One region of the Scandinavium sp. M-37 genome, then DNA from elsewhere that is predicted to be linked to it. Evidence: predicted binding sites of a transcription regulator. Region 1 holds the regulator's gene; each other region holds the start of a gene.

What was found. Region 1 encodes Fur, which represses iron uptake genes when iron is present. Its sites were predicted from a motif close to ATAATAATGAGAACNACTATCAA; they were not measured.
Region 2: feoA (ferrous iron transporter A) is a predicted target of Fur. The motif match lies at 1,967-1,989, and genes of this name have one in related genera.
Region 3: sodA (superoxide dismutase [Mn]) is a predicted target of Fur. The motif match lies at 4,300-4,322, and genes of this name have one in related genera.

Annotation. Positions count from the first base shown of each region.
Region 1 is NZ_JBIGIN010000007.1:110,524-116,553, reverse strand. It holds gene glnS (glutamine--tRNA ligase) at 1-446, shown strand, start outside; gene chiP (chitoporin ChiP) at 849-2,261, shown strand; gene chiQ (ChiQ/YbfN family lipoprotein) at 2,309-2,647, shown strand; gene fur (ferric iron uptake transcriptional regulator) at 2,743-3,195, opposite strand; gene fldA (flavodoxin FldA) at 3,522-4,052, opposite strand; gene ybfE (LexA regulated protein) at 4,201-4,494, opposite strand; gene ybfF (esterase) at 4,626-5,390, opposite strand; gene seqA (replication initiation negative regulator SeqA) at 5,564-6,030, shown strand, end outside.
Region 2 is NZ_JBIGIN010000016.1:15,495-21,524, forward strand. It holds gene feoB (Fe(2+) transporter permease subunit FeoB) at 1-1,657, opposite strand, end outside; gene feoA (ferrous iron transporter A) at 1,687-1,914, opposite strand; gene ACG0Z5_RS13035 (Tex family protein) at 2,177-4,504, opposite strand; gene greB (transcription elongation factor GreB) at 4,608-5,081, opposite strand; gene ompR (two-component system response regulator OmpR) at 5,310-6,029, shown strand; gene envZ (two-component system sensor histidine kinase EnvZ) at 6,026-6,030, shown strand, end outside.
Region 3 is NZ_JBIGIN010000031.1:22,828-28,857, reverse strand. It holds gene cpxP (cell-envelope stress modulator CpxP) at 44-547, opposite strand; gene cpxR (envelope stress response regulator transcription factor CpxR) at 698-1,396, shown strand; gene cpxA (envelope stress sensor histidine kinase CpxA) at 1,393-2,766, shown strand; gene yiiM (6-hydroxyaminopurine reductase) at 2,784-3,458, opposite strand; gene sodA (superoxide dismutase [Mn]) at 3,606-4,226, opposite strand; gene rhaT (L-rhamnose/proton symporter RhaT) at 4,513-5,547, shown strand; gene rhaR (HTH-type transcriptional activator RhaR) at 5,548-6,030, opposite strand, start outside.

The DNA of each region.
Region 1 (6,030 bases):
GCAAAGAAGTGCGCCTGCGCAACGCTTACGTGGTTAAGGCCGAGCGCGTAGAGAAAGATGCAGAAGGCAACATTACGACTATCTTCTGTACTTATGATGCCGATACGCTGAGTAAAGATCCGGCTGATGGTCGTAAAGTGAAAGGCGTGATCCACTGGGTTAGCGCTCAGCATGCGCTGCCGGTTGAGATTCGCCTGTACGATCGTCTGTTTAGCGTGCCGAACCCGGGGGCCGCAGAGGACTTCCTGGCTGTCATCAACCCAGAATCACTGGTTATCAAGCAGGGCTATGCTGAGCCTTCGCTGAAAGCCGCTGAAGTGGGCAAAGCGCATCAGTTCGAACGTGAGGGTTACTTCTGCCTCGACAGCCGTTATACCACCGCTGAGAAGCTGGTGTTTAACCGCACCGTGGGTCTGCGTGATACCTGGGCGAAAGCGGGCGAGTAACCGTTCCGTTATCGCAAAATGAAGAAGCGTCGCCCTGAGCGGCGCTTTTTTTATGTCATTTTCGTGATGCGAAATAATATCATTTCGATCTATGAAACACCGCCTCTGCCTTGTTACATTTTCAACTGACGTTATTCTCTAATTCGTTGTAAAACCCCAGCCTAATGCACCTTGCGGCATCTCCTTTAAAAACGCAACTTTGTAACAAAACGCAATCAAATATGTGCGCCCTGTCATAATCTTGTGCTTTCGTGCGGAAAAAGGATTGATAATTCGCGTCGCGAAAAATAGTCTACCGACATAGCGTTAGGACATTTCTGCCTCGCTACTTTTTTGCAGTACTTATTTTTATCGCTGTTCACCTTTGTGAGCGCGTTTTTAAAAGTCAAAGAGGATATACACATGCGTACGTTCAGTGGCAAACGTAGTACGCTGGCGCTGGCTATTGCCGGGGTCACCGCAATGTCGGGCTGGATTGCAGTTCCGCAAGCCAGTGCAGCAGGATTCGTAGACGATTCAACCTTAACCGGCGGTGTCTATTACTGGCAACGTGAACGTGACCGTAAAGACGTCACCGACGGCGACAAGTACAAAACCAACCTTTCCCATTCCACCTGGAACGCTAACCTCGACTTCCAGTCTGGCTATGCCGCCGATTTTATCGGCCTTGATATTGCTGCTTTCACCGCTATTGAAATGGCGGAGTCATCAGAAAGCGGACACCCAAACGAAATTGCATTCTCATCCATTAATAAAGGTTACGACGAAGATTACTCTGGCGATAAGAGTGGAATCAGCCTTTATAAAGCTGCCGCGAAATTCAAACTGGGCCCAACCTGGGCGCGAGCAGGTTATATTCAGCCAACCGGGCAAACGCTTTTAGCGCCGCACTGGAGCTTTATGCCAGGTACGTATCAAGGGGCAGAAGCCGGGGCTAACTTTGATTACGGTGATGCAGGCGCGTTGAGTTTCTCCTATATGTGGACCAACGAATACAAGGCTCCATGGCACCTCGAAACAGATCATTTTTATCAGAACGATAAGAAGACCAAAGTTGAGTATCTGCACTCCATTGGTGCTAAGTATGATTTCAAAAATGACTTGGTGCTGGAAGCGGCATTTGGTCAGGCAGAAGGCTTTATGGATCAGTACTTCGCCAAAGCCAGCTACAAATTTGATGTCGCCGGTGCACCACTCTCGACCAGCTACCAATTCTATGGGGCGCGTGACACCGTTGAGAGCAACACCATTAACGATATCTACGACGGCACCGCGTGGTTACAGGCACTGACCTTCGGCTATAAAGTGGCTGACGTGGTTGACCTGCGCCTTGAAGGGACGTGGGTAAAAGCAGAAGGCCAGCAGGGTTACTTCCTCCAGCGTATGACCCCGACCTATGCCTCCTCCAACGGTCGTCTCGATATCTGGTGGGATAACCGCTCAGACTTCAACGCCAACGGCGAAAAAGCGGTGTTCTTCGGTGCGATGTATGACCTGAAAAATTGGGATATGCCGGGCTGGGCCGTCGGTGCATCTTACGTGTATGCCTGGGATGCCAAACCGGCAGACTGGTATATCAACAGCGCGGGTCAGCGTGAAGACAACGCCTCGAACAAAATCAAAGAGTCTTCTTACAGCTTTGATGCGATGTACACCGTGCAGGAAGGCCGTGCGAAAGGCACGCTGTTCAAACTGCACTTCACTCAATACGACAACCACTCCGACATCCCAAGCTGGGGCGGTGGTTACGGCAACATCTTCCAGGATGAGCGTGACGTGAAGTTCATCGTTATCGCCCCGTTCACTATCTTCTGACACGCGTGCGGCAGGGTAAACCTGCCGCGCATTGATAAGGCCGTATCATGAAAAAATTGATTCTTATCGCCGTTATGGCTTCCGGGCTGGTGGCCTGCGCACAGCCATCTCCCGCACCACAAGAAGACAGCAAGCTGAAAGATGCCTACAGCGCCTGTATCAATACCGCTGAAGGAAATCCGGATAAAATTGACGCCTGCCAGAGCGTGCTTAACGTGCTGAAAACTGACAAGACCCATCAGCAGTTTGCGAATCAGGAAAGTGTACGCGTACTGGATTACCAGAATTGTATTCTGGCGACGCGGACCGGCAACGATCAGGCAGTCAAAGCCCGTTGTGATCAGGTGTGGAAAGAGATTCGCAGTAACAATACGCCTAAGCCGTAACCCTCGACGGTTGGCGCTATTGCCCCAATGTTATGCCAAAAATGCCAATAAAAAAGCCAACCGTCAGGTTGGCTTTTACTTTTCTGGGGGGCCGATTATTTCTCGGCACCGTCATGTGCGTGCTCATCTTCACGGCAGTCGCCTTCTGCGCAATGGCCATAAAGATAAAGACTGTGGTTGGTCAGACGAATGCCGTGTTTGGTGGCAATTTCGCGCTGACGCGCTTCGATAGAGTCATCACTGAATTCGATAACCTTGCCACAGTCGAGGCAGATCAGGTGATCGTGGTGATGCTGTTGGGTCAATTCGAAAACAGATTTACCGCCTTCGAAATTGTGGCGGGTGACAATCCCGGCATCGTCGAACTGGTTCAGAACGCGATACACCGTTGCCAGACCAATTTCTTCGCCCATGTCGATGAGGCGTTTATAAAGGTCTTCCGCACTGACATGGTGATTGTCAGGCTCCTGAAGCACTTCCAGAATTTTCAATCGAGGAAGCGTGACTTTCAGGCCTGCTTTCTTTAATGCGGTATTGTTGTCAGTCATGCGGAATCAGTCCTGTTGCTAGGCGATACACTTCCTTATAGGAAGTATTACTAAGAATGAATTCAGGATAATGCGTCTCATTATAGGACTGCGGTGCCTAAATGAAAACTGCAAACCCTGAGCAAAGTATGCTTTTCAGAAACGAGGCATCATCTGCAAAGCGAAACATCCGACCTCGTCAAAACAGAAGACATTGTACAGATATGTGCTCAAAAGTTAAAAATTTGTAGCGATTAATTTGATTGCTTATAACTATTAATTTTACGCAATCTATCGATTTGTTCATCAATCATACGGCGCAACGCAGGCGCTGCGCCGTGACATCATCAGGCGTTCTTGATCTCTTCCAGGTGCAGCTCTTCAGAGATTTGTTTTACCCACTTCTGAACGCGTTCAGCGGTCAGTTCAGGCTGGCGATCTTCATCAATGGCCAGACCAACAAAATGGTTGTCATCGGCCAGACCTTTAGAGGCTTCGAAATGGTAGCCTTCGGTTGGCCAGTGACCGACAATGGTCGCGCCGCGCGGTTCGATGATGTCGCGGATGGTGCCCAGCGCATCACAGAAATATTCTGCGTAGTCTTCCTGATCGCCACAGCCAAACAGGGCCACCAGTTTGCCGTTGAAGTCTACCTCTTCCAGCGTCGGGAAGAAGTCGTCCCAGTCACACTGTGCTTCACCGTAGTACCAGGTTGGGATACCCAGCAGCAGAATGTCGAAACCTTCGAGGTCTTCTTTACTGCTCTTGGCAATGTCATGCACCTCGGCAACGTCTTTGCCCAGCTGCTTCTGGATCATCTTCGCAATATTTTCGGTGTTACCGGTGTCGCTGCCGAAAAAAATACCTGTGATTGCCATGAGTAAAATAACCTCTTGAAACGTAATGAAATGATGGTGGAATGTTGCCCACAGATAAAGGCAATGATAGCAGGAGGAGAAGTGCGCGGGAACTGCAATTGCGCCGTACTGCACTCACTGCTAAATGAAAGTGAAAGATTTCGTGTTTTCAGTCACGTTCCTGGCCGTGTAACGCAGCCAGTTGTTGCATCAGTATCTCTTCGATAAGCTCGCTGCGGCTCATGTTTCTGGCATCCGCCAGCTCATTGAGTGCGTCAACGGCATCGTTATTGAGCTTAAGCTCAACGCGTTTGAGACCGTTGCTTTTGTCGCGTTTCAGCTGATTACGCTTATTAATGCGTAACTGTTCGTCGCGTGAGAGCGGATTGGTTTTCGGCCTTCCCGGGCGACGCTCGTTTGCGAACAAATCTAATGTCGTTCGGTCCGTTTGTTCTTTTGCCATGATTCAGAGTGACTTCGGGGAAACAAGCCGCCAGACGACAGGCCCGGCGCAGATAGCGCGCAATCATACATGAGCGAAACCCACACGCCAACGCCGGGAGCCACAATGGCGCTTGCTTGCTCGGATTTTAATCATTCCGCCAGGTAGCGACGGATAGCGCGGAGTACCGCATCCGGTTTTTCAGCATGAACCCAGTGTCCAGCCCCGGCAATCACGTGCGCTCGCGCCTGTGGGAACTGCGCTAACAGGGCGTCGCGGTACGCGTTGGTGACATAAGGCGAATTGCCGCCAGCAATAAACAGGGCAGGGTGGTCCCATGCGGGAATCGGTTCCCAACCGACGATGTGCTCATACTGATCCCACAATGCGGGCACGTTGAAGCGCCATTCGCCGTCGACAAAAGATTTCAACAGGAACTGAATCACGCCTTCTTCATTAATATGCTTGCGCATAACCTCTGCCGCCTGCTGACGGTTTGAGACAGCGGCTTCGGTCACCGCGTTGATGGCCGCAAAGATTTCATCGTGACGACGCACCTGATAATTCACCGGAGCAATATCTATCGCCACCCATTTTCCGACGCGTTCTGGCGCCAGGGCAGTAAACGCCATCACCGCTTTCCCGCCCATGGAATGGCCGATCAACGTGGCTTTTTCAATGCCGTTGGCATCGAGCGTGTCGAGAAGATCCTGCGCCATCGCCGGATAGGTCATTTCCGCGGATCGCGGGGAAAGGCCGTGGTTACGCATGTCGACTTGCAGAATATCGTGGTCGACAACCAGATCCCTCGCGAGGATCCCGAGGTTATCCAGGCTACCGAAAAGGCCGTGAACCAGGACGATGGGAGAATTAGTGTGCAGGTTTTGTGCAGTTTGCGCTCGGCTGTTTAATTTCATGGCAAAGTTCTTTTTTTCGCTACGTCGGGTTAGGGTATCATGTTGAGCATTCTGCCGCCCGGCTGCAACACTCAGTAGTCGTCTGAGTTTTTGCCGACACGCTATCCGCTGTTGGGTTTTGTCCTTATAATCCCAACGACTTGTATTCAGAAAAGATATCTCACTGGATTAAGATGAAAACGATCGAAGTTGATGACGAACTCTACGGCTTTATTGCCAGCCACACTAAGCACATTGGCGAGAGCGCATCCGACATTTTACGGCGTATGCTGAAAATTTCTGCCGTACCACAAGCTGCAGCAACCGTAGCCAAAGAGACCCCGGCACCTGCTTCTGCACCGGTCGTCGCTGCGGTCAAAAAAGTCGCTTCGCCGAAAGATAACGTTCGCGCGGTGCGTGAGCTGCTGCTTTCTGACGAATACGCTGAGCAGAAGAAAGCGGTCAACCGTTTCCTGCTGGTGCTGACTACACTTTACTCCTTAAACAACAAAGCATTTGCTGAGGCGACTGAGTCCCTGCATGGCCGCACGCGCGTCTACTTCGCGGTTGATGAAGCGACGTTGCTGAAAAACGGCAATCAGACCAAGCCTAAGCAAGTGCCTGAGACCCCGTACTGGGTGATAACGAATACCAATACCGG
Region 2 (6,030 bases), on a different contig from region 1:
GGCTGACCGAGGCCAGGGCGGAATCGTTGATGTTGTCTGCCGCCTGGCCGCTGAGGGTAAAGCTGTTCAGCGCGCTGAGGAAAATACTGACAATCACAATGACTTTACCGGCGCGCAGTACGAAGCCTTTCAGGCGCTGCCAGGTCTGAATAATCAGGCTTTTCAGATGCGGAACGTGATAAACCGGCAGCTCCATCACGAACGGTGAGGCTTCCCCACGCATGATGGTGTGTTTGAGCATCAGCCCGGTGAGGACAGCCATCACAATACCGAGCACGTACAGCGAGAACACCGCCAGCGCGCCATCCTGGCCAAAGAAGGCCGCCGCAAACACTGCGAAAATCGCCAGGCGCGCACCGCAGGACATAAACGGCGCCATCATGATGGTCATCAGGCGTTCACGCGGGGCATCCAGAGTACGCGCCCCCATCACCGACGGGACGTTACAGCCGAAGCCCACAATCAGCGGCACGAATGATTTCCCAGGCAGGCCGAGGGACTGCATCAGGCGGTCCATCACAAAGGCCGCGCGGGCCATATAGCCGGAATCTTCGAGGAACGACAGGAACAGGTACATCATGCCAATCTGCGGCACCAGCGGCAGGACGGTGTTGATCCCGCCGCCTATCCCCTGAGCGAGGAAAATGGTTAGCCATTCAGGGAAGTGCAGGGTCGCACCCACCCACTGAATACCGTGAATAAAGATGGCAACCGAACCAGCGTCAAAAATCGGCTGCAGTGCGCCGCCGATGTTGATAGCCAGCAGGAACATCAGGTACATCACAAACAGGAATACCGGCAGGCCGAGGAAACGGTTGAGAATGATTTTATCGACGGCGGCGGTGAAACGGCTCGGTTCGGCGGTCAGGGTGTTGCTCACCACATCGCACACGGCGGCGATCGACTGATAACGGGCATCGGCAATGTGCAGCGCCGGGTCATCCATTTCTTCATGCAGGCGATGCGTCACGGCATCGAGCTGCTGCTGTGCGGCGTCTCCGGCGTACGCCAGGCTGTAGATATCGCCTTCAAGCATTTGTAGCCCCAGCCAGCGGCGCTGCTTGAGCGGCATCTCCTGTGGCATCACTTTCGCCAGACCCTCGGCCTCACGCAGCAACGGCTGCGCATAATGCACCAGCTCTAAATCATCATTAGCCTGGTGGCGGTCAAGGGTCATTTTCAGTGCTTCAATGCCACGCCCACGGGTGGATACCAGCGGGATAACCGGGCAACCGAGGCGTTTCGACAGCGCGTCGACTTCAATGCGGATTTGCTGTTTCTCTGCGATATCCAGCATGTTCAGCGCCACCACGCAGGGAATGCCGAGTTCCAGCAGCTGGAGCGTCAGATACAGATTGCGTTCGAGATTCGAGGCATCGACCACGTTGATCAGCAGGTCGGCGTCACCGCTCAGAATATAGTGACAGGCAATCTGCTCATCTAAAGAGGTTTGCGAAGAGATGGTGGTCAGAGAGTAGGTGCCCGGCAGGTCAACCAGCGTCACCTGACTGTCGGTGGTGTTGAACTGACCTTCTTTACGCTCAACCGTTACGCCTGACCAGTTGCCTACGCGCTGACGCGCCCCGGTCAATTGATTAAATAAGGTTGTCTTCCCGGAGTTAGGATTGCCAATCAGGCCAACGGTTAATTTCTTCATTTTCTAAAACTCGCTATGTCTGGCGGGAATTAACGGGTAAGCGCTTCAATCTCAATTAATGCCAGGTCTTTCTTACGTAATACCAGGCTGACGCGACGGGTTTCGATATGCACCGGATCGCCAAGCGGGGCGACGCGAACCACATGAAAAGACGAACCCGGCAACATGCCGAGCGAAAGTAATTTCTGCCGATAAGCCGGGCTGATGTCGCGTGAGAACCCGGTAATCTTCCACGTACTGTCAGGAGTGAATTGCATATGGCCTGCTTGGGTCGCTAATTTTGTAGAGTATAAAATATCAACAGCGACGATGATAATGAGAATGGTTTCCACCTTCAATCAATAAAATGTGAGCGGATGTTCAGTTTGTTGAATAATTCACGGGAAGTTGATGTGGCTCAATATTACCGCTGAGAGGTGTGTTTGCTAAAAAGCAGAGTTGTTATCAAAGTGAAAATAAATAGGCGGATAATTTAAGAGTAAAAGCCCTCTGAAAATAGAGGGCCTGAGAAGGACAAGCTTATTTTTTCTTCATTGCCGCAGCAAGCGCGTCCATCATTGCGCTGTTACCGGCAGGCTGCGCGTCACGACCGCGTGGTTTCGCCGCTTTGGCCGCCGGGCGGGCGTTCTGTTCACGACCGCCACCGCTGCCACGACGTGTGTTGCTGTCGCCAGGCTGCTCGTCCAGACGCATGGTCAGGGCGATACGCTTGCGCTGCAGATCGACTTCCATCACTTTGACCTTCACGATGTCGCCCGCTTTCACCACGGTGTGTGGATCTTCGACGAACTTGTCGGCCAGGGAAGAGATGTGAACCAGGCCATCCTGATGCACGCCGATATCCACAAACGCACCGAAGTTGGTCACGTTGGTGACTGCGCCTTCCAGCACCATGCCCGGCAGCAGATCGTTCATGGTTTCCACCCCGTCAGCAAACTGCGCGGTTTTGAACTCCGGACGCGGGTCACGGCCTGGTTTTTCCAGCTCTTTGATGATGTCGGTCACCGTCGGCAAACCAAAACGCTCGTCGGTAAAATCGACGGCTTTGACGTCGCGCAGCGCGCTACTGTTGCCCATCAGGTCACTCAGCGCCTGCTCGGTCGCCGCCAGAATGCGCTCGACTACCGGATAGGCTTCCGGGTGAACGGTGGAGGCATCGAGCGGATTATCGCCGTGGTTAATACGCAGGAAGCCCGCGCACTGTTCAAAGGCTTTTGGCCCCAGGCGGCTGACTTTCAGCAGCTGCTGACGGTTCTGGAACTGACCGTTCTCATCACGCCAGCTGACAATGTTCTGCGCCATCATTCGTGTCAGGCCCGCTACGCGGGTCAGCAGCGGCACGGAGGCAGTATTCAGGTCAACGCCTACGGCGTTCACACAGTCTTCGACCACCGCGTCCAGCTTACGCGCCAGCTGGCCCTGGCTGACGTCGTGCTGATACTGGCCGACCCCGATTGATTTCGGGTCGATTTTCACCAGCTCTGCCAGCGGATCCTGCAAGCGACGGGCGATAGACACCGCCCCACGGATAGAGACGTCGAGGTCCGGGAACTCCAGCGCCGCCAGTTCCGACGCGGAGTACACCGACGCCCCGGCTTCGCTGACAATCACTTTTTGCGCGGTCACTTTCGGGAACTGCTTCTGCACGTCGAGGAAGAAACGCTCGGTTTCACGCGACGCGGTGCCGTTGCCGATAGCCACCAGCTCCACGTTGTGTTTCTCGCACAGCGCGGCCACCGCGACAGCCGCTTTCGCCGCCTGACCGGTGTGTGGATAGATGGTGTCAGTAGCAACCAGCTTGCCAGTGCCGTCAACTACCGCCACTTTAACGCCGGTACGCAGGCCAGGATCGAGGCCCATTGTGGCGCGCAGGCCCGCTGGTGCGGCCATCAGCAGGTCGTGCAGGTTACGGGCAAAGACGTTAATCGCTTCGTCTTCTGCGCGTTCACGTACGGTGCCCATCAGTTCGGTTTCGAGGTGCATCAGCACCTTGATACGCCAGGTCCAGCTCACCACGCCTTTACGCCAGCTGTCTGCCGGGGCGTTGTTCAGACGTAGGCCGAGGTGATTAATGATAATGTGCTCGCCCTGGCTCTCTTTCGGCGGCTCGTCGAACTGCGGGTCGGCATTCAGCGACAGTTGCAGAATGCCTTCGTTACGGCCACGGAACATCGCCAGGGCGCGGTGAGACGGCACGGTCGCAATCGGTTCGTGATGGTCGAAGTAATCACGGAATTTCGCGCCTTCTTCCTCTTTGCCGCTGACCACAACGGCCACCAGATGGGCGTTCTTCCACAGATACTCACGCACTTTCGCCAGCAGCTGTGCGTCTTCGGCAAAGCGCTCCATCAGGATGTAGCGCGCCCCGTCGAGGGCGGCTTTGGTGTCGGCCACGCCGTTGTCAGCATTGATGTATTTGGCGGCTTCGTCTTCTGGCGTATGCGACGGCTCGTTCCACAGCAAATCGGCCAGCGGCTCAAGGCCTGCTTCAATCGCGATTTGTCCTCGGGTACGGCGCTTCGGTTTATACGGCAGGTAGAGATCTTCGAGCTCGGTTTTGCTCAGGGTGCCCTTGATGGCTTTGGCCAGCTCATCGCTCAGCTTGCCCTGTTCGTCGATGGACTTGAGGATCGACTGACGACGCTCTTCCAGCTCACGCAGATAGCCAAGACGCGTTTCCAGGTTACGCAACTGGGTGTCGTCCAGACCGCCGGTGACTTCCTTACGATAACGTGCAATAAACGGCACGGTGTTCCCTTCATCAAGCAGGCGAACGGCAGCGGCTACCTGTTCGTTTCTGGCCTGAAGTTCACCCGCAATAATGCGGCAGAGCGAATCATTCATCATGGCTTTATTTCATCTTTAGGGTCGAAAATCAGGGGATAGTTATACGGATCGAACGGCAAAATTGCCAGCCGTTCGGGTCCGTAATCAGAGAGTTCCAGGCGGGTCACTTCACATATTCAATCTCATTGACGTACCAGCTGGCTTCACCGCCCGGCGTCTGAACGACGGCCAGGTCGCCGACCTCTTTTTTCAGCAGCGCGCGGGCCATGGGTGAATCAATCGAGATGTAATCTTTGCGGCCAAAAATCTCGTCATAGCCGACGATGCGAAAGCGTTTGGTGTCGCCATCGTCATTTTCGATTTCCACCCACGCGCCAAAGAAGACTTTGCCTTCCTGCTGCGGTGAGTAATCGACAATTTTTAAATTTTCCAGGCACTTGGTCAGATAGCGAACCCGACGGTCGATTTCACGCAGCCGCTTTTTATTGTACTGATAATCAGCGTTTTCACTGCGATCGCCCAGGCTTGCCGCCCAGGTCACTTTTTTGGTGACCTCTGGGCGTTCTTCACGCCAGAGGTAATCCAGCTCTTTCTTTAATTTCTCGTACCCTTCACGGGTGATTAGCGGCGTTTTCATTGTAATGCTACCTTGTGACTACCTTGTGCTTGCGCACATTTTGCCTCAAAGAATTCGACAGATGGTTAAAAAATAGTTTTCTGTGATGAAATGTACAGATAAGCTGCTGTTAAATATGCTTTGTAACAATTTCGGTTAGAATTTATACCAGATTTAGCTGGAGCGTAGCGTACGCTTTTTTGAGAATACGCACTCATAATTGTTACGAACCTTCTGGGAGTACACACAATGCAAGAGAATTATAAGATTCTTGTTGTAGATGACGATATGCGCCTCCGCGCGCTGCTTGAACGTTATCTGACTGAACAAGGCTTCCAGGTTCGAAGCGTCGCCAACGCCGAACAGATGGACCGCCTGCTGACCCGTGAATCTTTCCACCTGATGGTGCTGGATTTAATGCTGCCTGGCGAAGATGGACTCTCTATCTGCCGCCGTCTGCGCAGCCAGAGTAACCCGATGCCGATTATTATGGTGACGGCGAAAGGGGAAGAAGTTGACCGTATCGTGGGCCTGGAAATTGGCGCCGACGATTACATTCCAAAGCCGTTTAACCCGCGTGAACTGCTGGCCCGTATCCGCGCCGTGCTGCGTCGTCAGGCTAACGAACTGCCGGGCGCGCCGTCTCAGGAAGAAGCGGTCATTGCCTTCGGTAAGTTTAAGCTGAACCTCGGCACCCGTGAGATGTTCCGTGAAGATGAGCCTATGCCATTGACCAGCGGTGAGTTTGCGGTGCTGAAAGCGCTGGTAAGCCATCCGCGTGAGCCGCTGTCTCGCGACAAGCTGATGAACCTGGCGCGTGGCCGGGAATACTCGGCGATGGAGCGTTCAATCGACGTACAGATTTCTCGCCTGCGTCGCATGGTTGAAGAAGACCCAGCGCATCCGCGCTACATTCAGACCGTGTGGGGTCTGGGCTACGTCTTCGTGCCGGACGGTTCTAAGGCATGAG
Region 3 (6,030 bases), on a different contig from region 1:
GGGAAGACAGGGATGGTGTCTATGGCAAGGAAAACAGGGTTTATTACTGGTTACTACGGGTATTGCTACTACTGGACAGCATTAAGACTGAACCTTTTTGCATCCGGGCAACCTCGCGCAACTGATCCATTCGTTGCTGGTGTCGTTCATTTAAAACCGCTTGCTGGTCAGGCGTTAACAGGCGATACATCTGGTTGCGAACCCGGGCCATTTCGACCTGGCGGACAACCTGTTCCTGCGCCATTTTCTCTGCCTGAACACGGACAGCGTTTTCATCAAATTTGTCTGCGGTGACAAGCTTATGCATTGTCTCCATTTCGCTAACATTAACCGGCGGCTGTTGTCTTCGAGCCTGTTGCATAAGATCCCGCATCTGCTGACGCTGATCTTCGGTTAAACTTATGCCGTCAAACATATGGCTCTGATGACTGCCTTGCGTCGCCCCGTCATTCGGGGTCCAGTTAACGCTGGTAACGACTTCAGCGGCCTGGCTATTCGCACTTAGCGCCAGCGTTGAGGCCATGACGGCAGCGATAACATTGCGCATCAATTGCTCCCAAGTACGTTTGTTTCGCGATTCAACGAGAGCCAGTCTACGATTCAGGCTGCAAACATGCGTCAGGGGGTGTAAAACAACGTAAAGTCATGGATTAGCGCGCCTTGATGACGTAATTTCTGCCTCGGAGGTATTTAATCAATGAATAAAATCCTGTTAGTTGATGATGACCGGGAGCTCACCTCCCTGTTAAAGGAGCTGCTCGACATGGAAGGCTTCAATGTACTGGTTGCCCATGATGGGGAACAGGCATTGGCGCTTTTGGATGACAGCATCGACCTGCTTTTGCTCGACGTAATGATGCCAAAGAAAAATGGCATTGATACCCTTAAAGAGCTTCGCCAGACACACCAGACACCGGTCATTATGCTGACCGCACGCGGCAGCGAATTAGATCGCGTCCTCGGCCTTGAGCTGGGCGCAGATGACTATCTGCCTAAACCGTTTAACGACCGTGAACTGGTCGCCCGTATTCGCGCGATTCTGCGCCGTTCCCACTGGAGCGAGCAGCAGCAATCCAGTGAAAACAGTTCACCGAACCTCGAAGTCGATTCCCTGAGCCTCAATCCTGGCCGTCAGGAAGCCAGCTTCGATGGCACCACCCTGGAACTGACGGGCACCGAATTCACGCTGCTGTACCTGCTGGCGCAACATCTCGGCCAGGTGGTTTCTCGTGAACATTTGAGCCAGGAAGTGCTGGGTAAACGCTTAACGCCGTTTGACCGCGCTATCGACATGCACATTTCCAACCTGCGCCGTAAGCTGCCGGAACGGAAAGACGGTCATCCGTGGTTTAAAACCCTGCGTGGTCGCGGCTATCTGATGGTGTCCGCTTCATGATAGGAAGTTTGACCGCTCGCATCTTTGCCATTTTCTGGTTAACCCTGGCACTGGTGCTGATGCTGGTATTGATGTTGCCCAAACTCGATTCACGCCAGATGACGGAACTGCTCGATAGCGAGCAGCGCCAGGGCTTGATGATTGAGCAACATGTTGAAGCCGAACTGGCGAACGATCCGCCCAACGATTTAATGTGGTGGCGCCGTCTGTTTCGCGCTATCGACAAATGGGCGCCTCCGGGACAACGCCTGCTGCTGGTAACCAGCGAAGGCCGCGTGATCGGCGCAGATCGCAATGAAATGCAGATCATTCGTAACTTTATCGGCCAGTCTGATAATGCCGATCATCCGCAGAAAAAACGCTATGGGCGCCTCGAAATGGTCGGTCCCTTCTCCGTTAGAGACGGGGAGGATAACTACCAGCTGTACCTGATTCGCCCGGCAAGCACCTCGCAATCCGATTTCATTAACCTGCTGTTTGACCGTCCGCTGTTGCTGCTGATTGTCACCATGCTGGTGAGTTCACCGCTGCTGTTATGGCTGGCGTGGAGCCTCGCCAAACCTGCCCGTAAGCTGAAAAATGCCGCCGATGAGGTCGCCCAGGGCAACCTGAGACAGCATCCGGAACTGGAAGCCGGGCCGCAGGAATTTTTGGCTGCGGGTTCCAGCTTTAACCAGATGGTGACCGCGCTGGAAAGAATGATGACCGCCAACCAGCGTCTGCTTTCTGATATCTCCCACGAACTGCGCACGCCGTTAACACGTCTGCAGCTAGGTACTGCTCTGCTACGCCGTCGTACCGGCGAGAGCAAAGAACTGGAGCGTATCGAAATGGAAGCGCATCGTCTGGACAGCATGATCAACGACCTGCTAGTGATGTCGCGCAATCAGGCGAAAAACGCCCTGGTGAGCGAAAATCTGAAGGCCAATCAGCTGTGGGGAGAAGTACTGGACAACGCCGCCTTTGAGGCAGAACAGGTCGGCAAATCCTTCACCGTTGAATACCCGCCTGGCCCGTGGCCGCTGTACGGTAACCCGAATGCGCTGGAAAGTGCGTTTGAGAATATCGTGCGTAACGCCCTGCGCTATTCGCACACCAAAATCTCGGTCAGCTTCTCGGTAGATAAAGACGGTATCACCATTAACGTGGATGATGACGGCCCGGGCGTTAGCCCTGAAGACAGAGAACAGATTTTCCGTCCGTTCTACCGCACCGATGAAGCCCGCGATCGCGAATCCGGCGGCACCGGTCTGGGTCTGGCGATTGTCGAAACCGCTATCCAGCAGCATCGCGGCTGGGTGAAGGCAGATGACAGCCCGCTGGGCGGCTTACGTCTGACCCTGTGGCTGCCATTGTACAAACGAGGTTAAGGGATGTGTGGGGGAAATTATTTCCCCCACAGCCGCCGCGAATTATCTTCAATCTGCCCATTCAGACGCCGCTTCTGCATGGTTCGCGTCCAACTCACCGACAATCCTGCCGCCGACAGCAGCCGACGATACTGTTCATCGTCATACGGCGTGTACCACGCAATCGCCGCTGCGTCATATACCGACACATCGCTTAAGCGTGACACCAGTTCCAGCGGCTGTTCCGTCGAGACCTTTCCCGCCACAATAACCCGATACAGCCAGCCCATTTTGCCGCTGCTCTGCATCTGCGAAGACAAGTCGCTGATACCGAAGTGATAATTGAGCTTGAAGCACGGCGAACGGGGCTGCGTGACCTGAATCAACGCCTCACCCCAGCGATAGATGTCACCGATAAATACGGTCTTTTCCGTCATCCCGATCGTGGAGAGATTCTCGCCAAACGCCGAGGCGCAGAACAGGTCTGCCTGTTCGGGAAATTCCCGCGCCCACTCGGTATAATGCTCACGGGGATAGTGGCACAGCGCGCGGTCCGGCCCGCCGTGAATTTTCTTTTCCGCCTGCTCATCGCCCACCAGACCCCGGTCAGTGAGTTCCAGCTCGCCATCGACCTGCCGTTTTGCAATCGCGCTGGGACGGCTACCGTCATACTGCCGCACGCTGCCCGTAAACACGTCCATCGGATATCGCATCTTCCCTCTCCTGCTCTTAAGACTCATCTTCGCTATTTTTGCACGTATTCTGCGCAAAATGCGACAGGCATAAAAAAACCCTGCTGAATCAGCAGGGTTTATTTTCAGCAGCCCGAAAGCCGCGAGACAGGCGTTAACTTTGCCGTCTTATTTTTTAGCCGCGAAACGTGCCGCTGCTTCGTCCCAGTTCACCACGTCCCAGAAGGCTTTGATGTAGTCCGGGCGACGGTTCTGGAATTTCAGATAGTAAGCATGTTCCCACACGTCCAGGCCCAGGATTGGGAAACCGGAAGTGCCAGAAATTGCTTCACCCATCAGCGGGGAATCCTGGTTAGCGGTAGACACAACAGCCAGTTTGCCGTCTTTCAGTACCAGCCACGCCCAGCCGGAACCGAAACGGGTGGCAGCGGCTTTCTCGAACTCTTCTTTGAATTTCTCAACGGAGCCGAAGGTGCTTTCGATAGCCGCTTTCAGGTCGCCCTGCAGAGTGGTACCGGTTTTCAGGCCTTTCCAGAACAGGCTGTGATTAGCGTGGCCGCCGGCGTTGTTACGCAGAACGGTTTTCTTGTCTGCTGGCAGCTGATCCAGTTTAGCGATCAGTTCTTCAACCGGCAGATTAGCGAATTCTGGCAGGCTTTCCAGCGCCGCATTGGCGTTGTTCACGTAGGCCTGGTGGTGTTTAGAGTGATGGATTTCCATCGTCTGCTTGTCAAAGTGCGGCTCAAGGGCATCGTACGCGTACGGAAGGGATGGCAGTGTATAACTCATATTCATCTCCAATTATCATCGGGCGGCAGAGGTGTTACGCCGCGTAAGCAGTTGGTCCATTATAGTTAATTAAATGATATTGAAAATGCTTATCAATGCCGTAATTTTAATAAGGTTATAACTTTTGGTGATGTGGCAGAATTTGTGAGCCCGCTCAAGGGGAACACGCGCTTTTTGCCAGGTCTGCGCTTTCCACGGCAGCGGCCCGAAGGTTAATCAACTGGCTGATTTTTATACTCCGTGCTTCAGATGAAAGAATCATCGATGTAAAACATGAGGGTAAAAAATGAGTCACGCGATTACGATGGGTATTCTTTGGCATTTGATAGGTGCGGCCAGTGCAGCCTGTTTCTATGCCCCATTCAAGAAAGTTAAAAATTGGTCCTGGGAAACGATGTGGGCTATTGGTGGTTTTGTTTCATGGCTGATCCTGCCCTGGTCAATCAGCGCCATGCTGTTGCCAGATTTCTGGGCATACTTCGGTTCTTTTAATGCCTCTACGCTGCTGCCAGTGTTCCTGTTCGGTGCCATGTGGGGGATCGGTAACATCAATTACGGCCTGACCATGCGCTACCTCGGCATGTCGATGGGCATCGGGATCGCTATCGGCATCACGCTGATTGTCGGCACCCTGATGACGCCTATCATCAATGGTCAGTTTGATGTGTTGATTGGCACCCAGGGCGGGCAGATGACGCTGTTGGGCGTGCTGGTGGCGGTTATCGGCGTGGGCATTGTTACTCGTGCCGGGCAGCTAAAAGAACGCAAGATGGGCATCAAGGCTGAAGAGTTCAATCTCAAGAAAGGTTTGATCCTGGCGGTAATGTGCGGGATTTTCTCCGCAGGTATGTCATTTGCGATGAATGCCGCTAAACCGATGCATGAAGCCGCCGCCGCTCTCGGCGTCGATCCGCTGTACGTCGCCTTGCCAAGCTATGTCGTTATTATGGGCGGCGGCGCGGTTATTAACCTCGGCTTCTGTTTCATCCGTCTTGCCACCAAATCAAATCTGTCGATAAAAGCGGACTTCTCGCTGGCAAAACCGATGATCATCGGCAATATCCTGTTTTCTGCGCTTGCCGGTCTGATGTGGTATTTGCAGTTCTTCTTCTATGCCTGGGGCCACGCGCGCATCCCGGCACAGTATGACTACATGAGCTGGATGCTGCACATGAGCTTCTACGTGCTGTGCGGTGGCGTAGTGGGTTTAATTCTGAAAGAGTGGAACAATGCCGGACGCCGCCCGGTGGGTGTATTGAGCCTGGGTTGCGTGGTAATTATCATCGCTGCAAATATCGTGGGCTTAGGCATGGCTAACTGATTACGCGACCCTTTTATGCCGATGACGCCACTGCCCTGGCGTCATCCCCACTTCCCGGTTAAAAACCACTGAAAAATAGTTACTGTCCTCAAAGCCGCAGTGCATAGCGATTTCTCCGATCATCAATTCAGAATGACCCAGCAGATACTGCGCATGGCAGATACGCAGCTGACGCAGATAATGGTTGATGGTCATCCCGGTCTGACTACGAAACTGCTGACGCAGCGCCCGTTCGCTACAGGCCTGTTGTTCACAGAAACTATCCAGGGCAAAAGGCCGGTTCAGACTACCCGCCAGCGCGGTGAGCAGTTTATCGAGCAGTGCCTCGCTTTCGGTAGCGGCCAGGTTATCGGTGGCGTAGCGATGCCGGCGTAAGGTCATGACCAGCTGGGCAAATAACAACTCAGCCATCTCGTTCGCATCGCTACAGGCTTTATGACTCTCCTGCTCAAGCGCGGTAATCACCTGTCGCGCCTGAGTCAT